One region of the Pseudoalteromonas obscura genome, then DNA from elsewhere that is predicted to be linked to it. Evidence: predicted binding sites of a transcription regulator. Region 1 holds the regulator's gene; each other region holds the start of a gene.
The links. The regulator sigma-54, encoded in region 1, starts transcription at its own class of promoters, with help from an activator protein. The targets are predictions, from matches to a motif close to GTTGGCACGNNNNTNGNNT.
Positions count from the first base shown of each region.

Region 2: QNM18_RS06355 (flagellar assembly protein T N-terminal domain-containing protein) is a predicted target of sigma-54. The motif match lies at 1,411-1,429, and genes of this name have one in related genera.
Region 3: QNM18_RS06375 (FlgO family outer membrane protein) is a predicted target of sigma-54. The motif match lies at 1,420-1,438, and genes of this name have one in related genera.
Region 4: glnA (glutamate--ammonia ligase) is a predicted target of sigma-54. The motif match lies at 1,386-1,404, and genes of this name have one in related genera.

Region 1 covers NZ_JASJUT010000011.1:95,466-98,622, reverse strand. Annotated here, with positions in the region: gene lptA (lipopolysaccharide transport periplasmic protein LptA) at 1-463, shown strand, start outside; gene lptB (LPS export ABC transporter ATP-binding protein) at 460-1,185, shown strand; gene QNM18_RS20950 (RNA polymerase factor sigma-54) at 1,227-2,738, shown strand; gene hpf (ribosome hibernation promoting factor) at 2,765-3,052, shown strand; gene ptsN (PTS IIA-like nitrogen regulatory protein PtsN) at 3,056-3,157, shown strand, end outside.
Region 2 covers NZ_JASJUT010000002.1:487,376-490,532, reverse strand. Annotated here, with positions in the region: tRNA gene QNM18_RS06360 (tRNA-Arg) at 63-137, shown strand; gene QNM18_RS06355 (flagellar assembly protein T N-terminal domain-containing protein) at 178-1,368, opposite strand; gene QNM18_RS06350 (LPP20 family lipoprotein) at 1,500-1,970, shown strand; gene flgN (flagellar export chaperone FlgN) at 2,029-2,457, opposite strand; gene flgM (flagellar biosynthesis anti-sigma factor FlgM) at 2,450-2,773, opposite strand; gene flgA (flagellar basal body P-ring formation chaperone FlgA) at 2,845-3,157, opposite strand, start outside.
Region 3 covers NZ_JASJUT010000002.1:490,880-494,036, reverse strand. Annotated here, with positions in the region: gene QNM18_RS06380 (carboxypeptidase-like regulatory domain-containing protein) at 1-1,348, shown strand, start outside; gene QNM18_RS06375 (FlgO family outer membrane protein) at 1,471-2,061, shown strand; gene QNM18_RS06370 (FlgO family outer membrane protein) at 2,073-2,729, shown strand; gene QNM18_RS06365 (FlgO family outer membrane protein) at 2,735-3,157, shown strand, end outside.
Region 4 covers NZ_JASJUT010000009.1:253,492-256,648, forward strand. Annotated here, with positions in the region: gene QNM18_RS19385 (ABC transporter permease) at 1-1,032, shown strand, start outside; gene QNM18_RS19390 (hypothetical protein) at 1,035-1,250, shown strand; gene glnA (glutamate--ammonia ligase) at 1,464-2,870, shown strand; gene QNM18_RS19400 (DUF4124 domain-containing protein) at 3,115-3,157, shown strand, end outside.

The sequences.
Region 1 (3,157 bases):
CGCTAATAGTAACCAAGAGCAAGTCATTATCAGTTCAGGCAAGCAGCAAGCACAATTACAGACTAACATCGGCGTATTTGAAGAAAATGTCGAAATTATTCATGGCCAGAGAAAGATCTTTGCAGATCGCCTTGAAGTACATCGGCGAGAAGAGCTAGGCGAGAATAAACAATTGTTAGTTGCGACTGGCTCTCCCGCAATCTTTCAGGAACGACAAACTGATGGCTCACTCTTAAAAGCCAGCGCCAATGAAGTGCGCTATGATGTCGCAAATCGCCTGCTGACAATCAAGGGTAACGCAGAGATCAGCCAAGCAGGCCAAAAGATTTCCGCTCAAGAAATACTCTATGATATGGAAAAACAGCTGATCAGCGCACAAAAAGCCAATGACGAAGGTAAGCGCGTAAGAACAGTCTTACTCCCTGTTGACAAAAAACAAGATGGTAACAAGGAGCAACAGTGAGCACACTAAAAGCCACAGCACTCGCCAAAAGCTACAAAGGCAGACAAGTTGTTAAAAATGTCGAACTAAGTGTTGAAGCTGGGAGCATTGTGGGTTTGCTAGGGCCTAATGGCGCAGGTAAAACCACCACTTTTTATATGATTGTCGGTTTAGTGCCAAGTGACAAAGGCAGCATTCACATTGATCAGCAAGACATCACCCTACTGCCAATGCACAGCCGTGCACGTATGGGGATAGGCTATTTACCACAAGAGTCATCGATATTCAGAAAGTTGACGGTTTATCAAAATTTAATGGCTATTTTGGAAACTCGTAAAGACCTAAATAAAGCTCAGCGTGAAACGATATTAAACGAATTATTGGACGAATTTAATATTCAACATATTCGCTCTAGTTTAGGAATGGCGCTTTCCGGTGGAGAGCGTCGTCGAGTCGAAATTGCTCGCGCTTTAGCCGCAGATCCAAAATTTATTCTATTAGATGAGCCTTTTGCTGGCGTTGATCCCATTTCAGTGTTAGATATAAAGAAAATTATTGAGCATTTAAAAAACCGTGGAATCGGTGTGTTGATCACAGATCACAATGTGCGTGAAACATTGGATGTATGTGAAAAAGCCTATATTGTTTCCCATGGTGAATTAATTGCTTCAGGTAGTCCTGAACATGTTTTAGCGGATCAAACAGTCCGAGATGTCTACTTAGGCGAACAATTCAGGCTATAGTTAAGAATAAGCGTAACAACAGAAAGGATTGTTAGAGATACATGAGGCAATCGCTACAGCTGCGCATGGGGCAGCAATTAACAATGACACCACAACTGCAGCAGGCGATTCGCCTGCTGCAGTTGAGCACATTAGACCTCCAGCAAGAAATTCAAGAAGCGCTGGACAGCAATCCTTTATTGGAAGTAGAAGAAAACGAACAAGAGTCTTTTGACAACGGTCTAGATAAAACGCAAGAGCAATCACAGACAAGCGAAAAAGCGGAGTCCAGTTCTGAGGAGATCCCTGAGCCGCAGCTCAGTGATTATGAGCAAGACACTGACACAGCTCTAAATAAAGAGACACTCAGCGATGAGATGGCGATGGATGTTACTTGGGATGAATACATCAGTGCGGCACCGGTTAGTTCATCAGGACCTATGCCTGAGGATGAAAGTGTTTACCAAGGGCAAACAACAGAAAGCTTGCAAGAATATTTGATGTGGCAGCTTGAGCTCACGCCATTTAGCGCGACGGATAGACTGATCGCACTGTCAATTGTAGAGGGGGTCGATGATTCTGGCATTTTAACCGTATCGTGTGAAGACATTTTAGAAAGCTTGAATCTAGACAATGATCAAGATCCCGTCGAACTCGATGAAGTTGAAGCTGTATTAAAACGCATCCAACTCTTTGATCCAGTAGGCATCGCCGCTCGAAGCCTTCAGGAATGCTTAATCGTACAACTCAATCAATTTGCAGCAGACACCCCTTGGCTTGAACAAACCAAGTTAGTTATCGATGAACATATCGATCTATTAGCGAATCGTGATTATCGTACTATCATGAAGAAAACAAAGCTCAAAGAAGGTGAGCTAAAAGAAGTGATGACGTTGATCCACAGCTTAAACCCTAAGCCCGCGGCAAGTATAGTGCAAGAAGAAGCCGATTACGTGATCCCTGATGTCTCAGTGAAAAAGGTCAAGGGGCGTTGGGTTGTAGAGCTAAACCCTGACTCTATGCCTAAAATAAGAGTTAACGATCATTACGCTGCAATGTCTCGCTCTGTAAAATCAAGCAGTGACAGTCAATTTATTCGCTCTCATTTACAAGAAGCAAAGTGGTTTATTAAAAGCCTTGAAAGCAGAAATGAAACTTTATTGAAAGTTACTAATTGCATTGTGCAGCAACAACAGGCATTCTTTGAACATGGCCCTGAGGCAATGAGACCTATGGTACTCAATGATGTTGCTGAAATGGTTGACATGCACGAGTCGACAATATCTCGAGTAACAACGCAAAAATACATGCACACGCCTCGTGGCATTTACGAATTGAAATACTTCTTCTCGAGCCACGTTAGTACCGAGAATGGTGGTGAATGCTCTTCCACAGCAATCCGAGCACTCATCAAAAAGCTAATTGCAGCTGAAAACTCAGCTAAACCTTTGAGTGATAGCAAAATTGCAGATGTATTAGCTGATCAAGGTATTAAGGTGGCAAGACGTACTATTGCCAAATACCGAGAGTCTTTGGCTATTCCACCGTCTAATCAACGTAAGAGCTTGATTTAGGCGTAACAAAAGAAGGAAAAATGCTTATGCAACTAAATTTAACTGGTCGCCATGTAGAAATTACCGATTCATTAAGAGACTACGTAACGAGTAAGTTTGCGAAGCTAGAAAGGCATTTTGATCACATCAACAACGTACATGTAATCTTAGATGTCGAAAAACTCATACAAAAAGCAGAAGCCACATTGCATGTCAACGGAGGTGAATTGTTCGCTTCTACAGAACATAAAGATATGTATGCAGCAATTGATGGTTTGATTGATAAGCTAGACCGACAAGTGATTAAACATAAAGAGAAGCTAACTCGACACTAAATCATGAAACTTAGCACACTCATTTCCGAGGACTGTAGCAAAGCTGCGGTCCTTTTTAATAGTAAGAAAAGAATACTTCAATATATTAGTGAGTTGGCGCAGCAA
Region 2 (3,157 bases), on a different contig from region 1:
GGTTTAGCGCTGTTATAAATATAACCGCACAAACAAGAGTTTACCCTCTGATGTGATAGCGTGTCCCCGTAGTTTAATGGATAAAACGGGGCCCTCCTAAGGCTTTGATGTAGGTTCGATTCCTACCGGGGACGCCAGCTGAATAATTTGAGTTTAAAAGGCTCCAGAGAAGCCAGGTTATAGTGCAAAGTCTTCACTGGGGGCGATGATAAGTTCGACAATATCGTTTATTTGGATATTGTTCATTGGTCTGCTGTTTATATTTTTTGCGATGGCATTTTGGGCATTAACTTGTGTTACTTTGACACGATTAATTGTTTGAATGCTGCGCGTAAAAAACTGGTTTCTCTCACCTGCAACGTCACTGCGGTGTGCGATACTCAAAATCTGTCCTTCTTTTAGCCCATGAGCACTGCCTAAGTTAATTACAACCTGATCTTGATCTTTGTGAAGGATCCTACCTTTTGTTGGCAGACATGAAAAAGCTTGGTTTAGATCTTGGGCAAGGCTATTAAAAACACCTTGTATACGTTTGCCATAGTCAGTATGCCAAAAGGTGTCGCTATATACGTCGATGATCTTGGTTTTTTCATAGGGCCACACACCTGTTACGCTATAGTGTTGTTGCCATACTTTATCTTTGCTGATTGCGTCGAAAGCGGCAAAATCTATTTTGAAACTTCTCACGTATTCGTCATCTTGCCAAAAAGCATAATCACTGTTTAATTGTTGTGTACTGGCGAGGTCTGTTATTTGGCTGAGCAATACATATTGGCTATTGCTTGAGGCTGTGAGGCTCTCAATAAGCTGAGCGTCGTAATCAAAATTTTGTGAAAAGAACGCACGTACATTAATGCTCTTATCTATAAATGGGATAGGCTTGACCGACATATTGCGTTGCATCAATGTGTGATACATGCGTTCACTGGTCGATTTATGTATGTCAAAAATTTGACCAAGTCTGGCTTGATGAGGTTGCATCAGCTGGCTTTGGGTTATCGTGATCTGTTTATTAAACGACTCTTCAGGGCACTGCTGTTGTTTAGGGAAGATATCTAAGTGAAGAGTTACACTCATAACACCATCTTTAGTGTTTTCTGATACTAGATTGATCTCTTGGATTTCACCGTGGCTTTTAATTTTTATATGATCTTGTGCAAGCACGCCATCTGCGAGCGTTTGAATGCTTGATACAGTGGCACCAGAAAAAATCAGCGCTTGTGTTATGGCATCTTGCACAGCTTCTTGCCTTGCCGCTGCTCTGTCAGTTGTGTATGCATTTGCATACCCTGTTACTTCAAACCATTCTGCTTGAGCACTAAAGCTTAGTAAACAGGCTACAAGAGCTGTACTACTTACTTTTTTCATCGTTCAATACCATATCAAAATTTTGACTTCTATTTCATAGTTCAGCAAATCCTATGCCAATAGCATTGGCGCAATTTGTGCATGCCATATTAACACAAAGGCAATTTGGCATGATTAGGAGTCGGTAACATATGCGAAAGTTATTTAAAATTAGCAAAATTTTAGCCATAGGTGTAGTGGTAGGTCTTGCTGGCTGCAGCTCAATTATCGACAAACATGTAGAATATAGTTACGTTCAACCAGATAGCTACCCGGTTTTAAAAGCGATAGGGTACGCGCCTTTGGACGCACAGCCAGGGGCGAGCGATAGTGAAAAAATGCTTATGGCAATTAAAGTATCTAAACTGGAAGCGTATCGAGAGCTAGCCGAGCAGGTTTACGGCCACCAGCTTAATGCCACGACTACCGTGCGGGGCGTCGTTGCACAAAATGATGGGTTGCGCAGCCAAGTTCAGGGGGTGATCCGAGGTGCCCGAGTACTTAAGTCATATGCGGTGGGTGATATTTATACCACTGAGTTGGAGCTCGATATGAAAACCGTATATGACCTTTATATTGGTCAAGTAAAACCGAAAAAGATTCAAAGAGTCACGTACTACTAGCCATTTCTAACAAAAAAAGCACTGTCGACACAGTGCTTTTTTTGTCGCTAAGATTAACTTAAGCTTTGAGGTTTTTGACGATTTCGCCTACGTTTTCAACCACATTTCCTTCTTCTGTGTAAGTGGTCGACATTGGCCTGCCAATCAATATCTCTTTTAATTCACGCACTGTCATATGTGCTAAATGAGCTGCTTTGGCATTCACCTCATTTTGGTTTTTGCATTTGATTAGCAATAAATTGATTTGCTCCGTTAAGGGCGCCACATCTGGATCTTGAAACAACTCTTTCGGGTAAGTTGATAAACTTTTATCAGTCTTCTGTATTGTATTTAAGAAGGTAATTTTTTGCCGCGCGATATCTTTTAAGCCATCGCCGTTTCTAGAACTGAGCGCGGTTAGTTCATCGTCTAGAAGCTGGGTCAAAGCTTCTAGTGATGTAATTTGTGCCGTAAGTTGCTGTATACACAGCTCAATATCTTTATCCATATAAATCGAATTCAAATGCCGCTATATTTTTGGCAAGTTTCTCAGCGTCAACCTGATACTTGCCTTCTGAAATGGCTTTTTTAAGCTCTTCTACTTTCTTACTATCAAATGCTGGAGTTTGTTGTGCTTTGTCTTGCAAGCCTTTTAATTGCTGTGCCTGTGGCGTCAAGCTAACCGAATCTGAGGCCGCTTTTTGTTGAGCAGCAGGCTTTGTTGCCGTATTACTTGCATCATTTCTTTGCAATTCAGCACGTTGTTGCTTAATATTATTAGCAACATTGTTTGGCTGATTTTGACCGTTAATGTTATTAACCATGACATTGACCCATATAAATAGTTGTTTCAGTCTTTTTATCGACCATTCCACTACTAACTTTAGCAAAAATTTTAAATATTGACCGCAACTGAATCAACATCTTTTACGCGTGCTCGGATGGTTTTCCCTGATTTTACATTTTTTACACGAATTTGCTCGCCGAGATTGCCATCTTGCAGGGCGATCCCCTGAGTTTTGATAGCAAAGTGCCCATTGCCTGCCACTATTATGACAGAGTCTCCTTTACAAACCATACAAACATGACGCAAATTGATGGCTTTGTCAGCTTGGATGCGACGTTTCGTTTTACTACCAACCAACATATCAATGCTATCAATGTTTGAAGCGCGAACAAAGTGTTTTGGACGCATTGCCATTTTCAGA
Region 3 (3,157 bases), on a different contig from region 1:
ATACAGACATAACCATGTGCGGCTTAATTACCAAAACACACTTAACTGGCGTCGTGAACAAGCTGGAAGCGATTTATTAGGGTCCAGTTTACTTTCTGTGGCGACGCAGTTTGGCACTTTTAGTAACCAGTTGGATTACCACCAAACTAATTCGGCGTCAGACCACACACTGAAGGGGATCACGCGTTGGCAAGGACGAGTCCGAGGTACATATGGCCGGATTGGGCTGGGTTATCAGCTACACCCACAAAAACAGCTATCTGATTACCAAATACAGCTGAGCCGTATCCTAGACAGCCAGTTTGATGTTGAGCTGGACTACACTAAATCGTTGATTAATGAAGATTATGAAATCGGTGCAGGGGTAAATTGGCAACACGACAGATTTAGACTAACTGGGCGATTTAGCTATCTTCAAAACGATGACTGGCAAGTGGGGCTGACTGGACAATTTAGCTTGGGTTATCAAAGCTACAGCAATGAGTTTTTTATCACCGACAGGCGTCTTGCCAGTACTGGCTCGGTATTAGTAAAAGTCTTTTTAGATCAAAATAACAATGCGATATTTGATGGCAATGATAGGCTTTTGGAGGGCGTGAAAATACGATCAGTACAAGGTTTTTCCCAAGCGTTTACCGATACGAAAGGTGTTGCTTTGCTGGGAAACATGCCACTCAATAGGCAAACTGATATTGTGATGGATGAAGAATCACTGCCAGATCCATTTTATATTGCAGCACATGACGGTCGTTCGATCACGCCTCGTAAAGGATTTCTCGCTTATTTGGAATATCCCGTGGTGCATGCCGGTGAGCTCGAAGGCGTGGCCTATGAAAAAGATCTCAATGGACAAGAGCAGCCTTTGGCGTACGCTGATATTGAGTTAGTTGGCCGCAATCAAAAGGTGGTTGCGACGGTTAAATCAGCCTACGATGGTTACTACGTCTTCAGTAATATTCGACCCGGTCAATATGAGGCGAGGGTCAAAAAGCGTTCAACGGATAACTTTAGGCAGCACAATACGGTAGAAGTGGCGCTTTCAAATCACGGTGATGTACTGCTTGAAGTTGATTTGTTAGTAGAACAATTGCCCCATTACAAAGGCTATATTGCTAGAGGAGGGGAGTTCGACTCTTTGACAATATTACAGGCCTACGTGGCGATTGTGTTTAAACGGTCGAGGCATTTATTTTCGACAAAGCCTTTTTACGTACATGACAAAAAGCGAAAAAAATACTTACTTGGTTACAAGTTTGCTAAACAGTCACAGCAGGCGGCAAGAGCTTGCCTTAAGCTTAAGCAAAATCACATCACGTGTGAGGTTGAGCGTATTTCCGTTGCGCAATAAGCGTTAAGCAAATCCATGCAAGATACGACGTGATAAATCTTTGTGCGACTTTTATATTGTATAGAATCTGATTTGGTTCGATTTTTGCATTGAATACGTCAATAAACCAGAGGTATGTCATTATGCGATTTCTAATCTTGGTGCTTGTAAGCTTGCTTGCAGGATGTAGCACAAGCGCTTGGCTTGGCTCAAGTGCAAAACAAAGTCCAAAGCAAGCACCTCCCATGCGTAGCGTTCACAGCTATGTTGGAGAGTTAGCGACACAGCTAAGTCAGTATAGCAAGCCACTAAAACCTGGCGTTTCAGTCGCCGTCACCAGCTTTTTTAAAGATAATGGGCTCGGTGCCGATACGTTAAATAATCAAGGTGCTGGTTTGAGTAATCAAGTGCAAGAGAGTTTCATTACGTATTTAACGCAAATGGGCTTACAGGTTGTTGAATTTCGGATGCAAAAAGCAATCAATCTATCAGACAGTGCCGATAGTGTTTTGAGCCGAGATATAGAAAAGCTCAAAGATCGTCACAAATTTGACCTTATTTTGACGGGCAGTGTGAGTGAGAGTATTAATTCTTACACCATACACGCGAGGTTAATAGATATGGTCAATAGCAAGACAATGTCAGCCGCTTCAATTAGCTTGCCAAAAGAGACCTTGTGGGGAACAGAGCAAGTACAAATGCGAGATGGGTTACTTCATCGCGGCCAATATTAACGGAGAAAGATATGAAAAAGTATGCATTATCACTTTTATTGCCTGTGTTATTCGGCTGCTCGAGTACTGACAGTGATCGTCATAACAGCAAGGCAATGGTGGTGGATAAAAATGCTTTTGCTAGCTCTGAAAGCCAGTTTCAGGTACACCCTGGAGGAATGCATGGCATGACCGTGTCTCAGCAAATGGCTAGTCGAAATGTGACCCACTATGTACAAAATTTGATGCAAGACATGATTGGTAACTTGCGCTATGTGAACGACCGAACGCCAATCGCAGTAGCGACCTTTGTCTTTTTAGATGAAGATTACAACTATGGCTCGTTGCTAGGTAACCAGCTGTCAGAGAGCTTTGTTCATGAGCTGCATAACTTTGGTGTACCTGTTGTTGACTTTAAAACGACCGACTTTATGCGAGTTACCAAGCAAGGGGACTTTATATTTAGCCGTGACTTTTTAGAGTTATCAGATGAGCATACCTTTAACTACGTGCTGGCAGGAACTTTGGCAAACCATCAAGGTGGTGTGCTAGTCAACGCGCGAATTGTCGGCGTAAAAAGCAAAGCTGTCGTGGGGACTGCACAGGGGTTTTTGCCTCAGTCTGTTGTTAACGCGTTACGAGATGGTATTGGCCACGATGGCATTCGATTGGAAAGAGCAAGCAGGTAATGGCAATGAAACACAGCATAGCATTAGTTAGCTGCCTGGTAGCGCTGTTTGGCTGTGAGAGCAGTCAGCATTCGCAAATAGTGCCTAAAGGGCAGCAGTCGAAACAAGCACAGCAATCGTTGCAGCTTGCTCAGTTGGCCAATGACTTAAACACACCCTCAGAGGTCGAATACACTGATCCGGGCTTTGTCAGCTACTCCCATAATAAGCAGCTGGCCAATTATGCTGGACAAATTGCATTGGAGTTAACTGATTCCATGTCGGGGGTTTCTCCCAATGCAGTTGCAATTACGAGTTTTGTGAGTTTTGATAAAAGTTTGCGAAACAGCAACCAGCTGGGAAATCAGCTGGCTGAGTCGATGATCCACCAATTTCAAAAGTTGGGTTACCCCGCGCTTGACTTTAAATCTCACCGCGGTATTGCAGTA
Region 4 (3,157 bases), on a different contig from region 1:
TCACAGATCGCCCTGAACGTTGGGACCTTACTCAATGACATGTCTACTGAGCAACGTGCCACACTGGTACTAGAAGCAACAGAGCGACTTAACCAACACAGTGACATTGTGCGTGCAGGGATTGGCGGCTATCCGCCTATCGCCTATTGGCTAGAGCAATTTGCTTCATATCACTCACAATTAGAGCCCGGTATGGATAAGCCTATCGTGACACACAAACTCGTTTGGGGTACACGCGTTTATTTTGAAACATTCGGATTGACCTTGGCTCAAGGGCGGCACTTTACTGATGCTGAAGCCAGAGATAGAGCACCTGTGGTGATCATCAATGAATATATGGCAGATGTGATTAAAGCCTCAGGGCAAGAGCCTATTGGCGCCAAATTGTATGCACGAAACTCAAGCGACCCTATCACGGTAGTAGGTATCGTAGGTAACTTGAACCTGCCCAACCAACCACCGATCTCACGTATATACCGCCCTCGAGTGAATACCGGGTACCCAACTATTGTGGTCGAAACAAAACCCAACGTGCAACTCACTCGACAAGGCATTAATGATTTGCTGGCGGAAGTACATTCACAAATACGCGTTTATGACTTACAAACCACAGAGCAAATTTTGTCCTCGCACCTTAAATCACAGCGCGTTGCCAGTATTTTTACTATTGTGCTTTCAGTGGTCGCGGTGATATTAGCAGGTATTGGTATTTACGGCGTATTTCGTTATGCCATTGCATTAAGACGCTATGAGCTAGGTATTAGAATGTCAATTGGCGCAACCCCTGTAGCAATTTTCAAGCTGGTACTGATAGAAAATATGCAGCCATTTTTAATCGCAGCCGCTACGGCCACCTGCGCATTACTTATCGGATACGTTAGTGCTGCGTCTACGCCCATCATGCAAATGATGAATGTGTGGAGTTGGTTTATCCCAGTCGCCCTAATAGCAAGTCTAGTCATAGGTATCACCCTGCTATCTACTTGGACAATCATTCGCCAACCAGCGCAATATGCACTAAAAGGTGCCTAACTATGATTCAAACCAGCCGCCAGCCAAAGTATGGCGTTACGATAATTTCCTTCCTGAGACGTTACTTTTGGCTTGTCGTGGCGGCTGGTTTATTTGTACTGATAATAAGTCACATAGATATGCTACACATCATTTGTGAATATGACTCTGCTGCTCAGCCAACATGTATTAGTCATGTATTTTTGCATACACTCAAAGTATTGGAGTGGCTGGAATAGCCAATGGCACAACCAGCCACAGCAAACGCACCAAAATAGTGCAAACCGTACTTAATTGGTGCACCCATTTAGTTCAATTTTCAGTTATTTATTATCACGAAAACAATTAACCCATATTTTTCAAACGCTTGAAATTTTGGCACAGATCACGCTTGGAGAAGCGCAGTTAAGCAAATTATTGCAGCAAAAAATAACCCACGAGTCGGAGGACACATGTCACAATCGGTTTTAGATTTTATTAAAGAGAATGAAGTTAAGTTTGTAGATTTACGTTTCACGGACACAAAAGGTAAAGAGCAACACGTTTCAATCCCTCATCACCAAGCCGATGAAGACTTCTTTGAAGACGGTAAAATGTTCGACGGTTCATCAATTGCTGGTTGGAAAGGCATTAACGAATCTGACATGGTATTAATGCCAGATGCAAGCACAGTTAAGCTTGACCCATTTGCTGAAGAAACAACTATGATCGTACGTTGTGACGTATTAGAACCTGCAACAATGCAAGGCTATGAGCGTGACCCACGTTCAGTCGCTAAGCGCGCTGAAGACTACATGCGCTCTACTGGTATCGCTGACACTGTACTATTTGGCCCAGAACCTGAGTTCTTCTTATTCGACGATGTTAAATACAAAACTGACATGTCAGGCTCTATGTACTCAATCGATTCAGAAGAAGCATCTTGGAACTCTGACAAGAGCTACGAAGAAGGCAACACTGGTCACCGCCCAGGCGTTAAAGGTGGTTATTTCCCAGTTGCACCAGTAGACTCTTCACAAGACTGGAGAAGTGCAACTTGTCTAGTACTTGAAGAGTTTGGTCAAGTTGTCGAAGCACACCACCATGAAGTAGCAACAGCGGGTCAAAACGAAATCGCTACACGCTTCAATACCATGGTTATCAAAGCGGACGAAATCCAAGAGATGAAGTACGTTATCCACAACATGGCACACCACTACGGCAAAACAGCAACATTTATGCCTAAACCAGTGGTAGGTGACAACGGTTCTGGTATGCACTGTCACCAGTCACTAGGTAAAGATGGTCAAAACATCTTCGCAGGTGACAAATATGGCGGCCTATCTGAAGATGCACTTTACTACATTGGTGGTATTATCAAGCACGCTAAAGCAATCAACGCGTTTGCAAATGCTTCAACTAACTCATACAAGCGTCTAGTACCAGGATTTGAAGCGCCAGTAATGCTTGCATACTCTGCACGTAACCGTTCAGCGTCAATCCGTATTCCGGTTGTACCTTCAGAGAAAGCACGTCGTATCGAAGTACGCTTCCCTGACCCAACAGCTAACCCATACCTTGCGTTTTCTGCAATGCTTATGGCTGGCCTTGACGGAATCAAAAACAAAATCCACCCTGGCGATGCAATGGACAAAGATCTTTACGATCTACCAGCTGAAGAAGCAGCAGAAATCCCAACTGTTGCCGCATCTCTTGAAGAGGCGTTGGCATCTCTTGACGCTGACCGTGAGTTCTTAACTCAAGGCGGTGTATTCACTGATGACTTAATTGATGCATACATTGCACTTAAGTCTCAAGAAGTTGAAAAACTGAACATGACAACTCACCCTGTTGAGTTTGAAATGTACTACAGCGTATAACGAAAAATATGCTCGCAGTGAACAGAGGTAACTCGTTACCTATGCGCATTGTTCGCTGCATTTTATAGTGTAAATGCGCGCTTAAATCATATGTGTTCTCAAGCCCGCAATAGCGGGCTTTTTTATGGCAAAATCGCGGTAAAACCTCTACAGTTAAACAGTGAGTATTAGCGCTTGCACAATGTTGAGAATGAGACAATGATAATGTGCTTTAACACTGTTCAATTTTTAGGGTGAGGTTGTGGTGAGTCGACTGTGGTTAGTAATAATATTATGTCTAGCGAGCC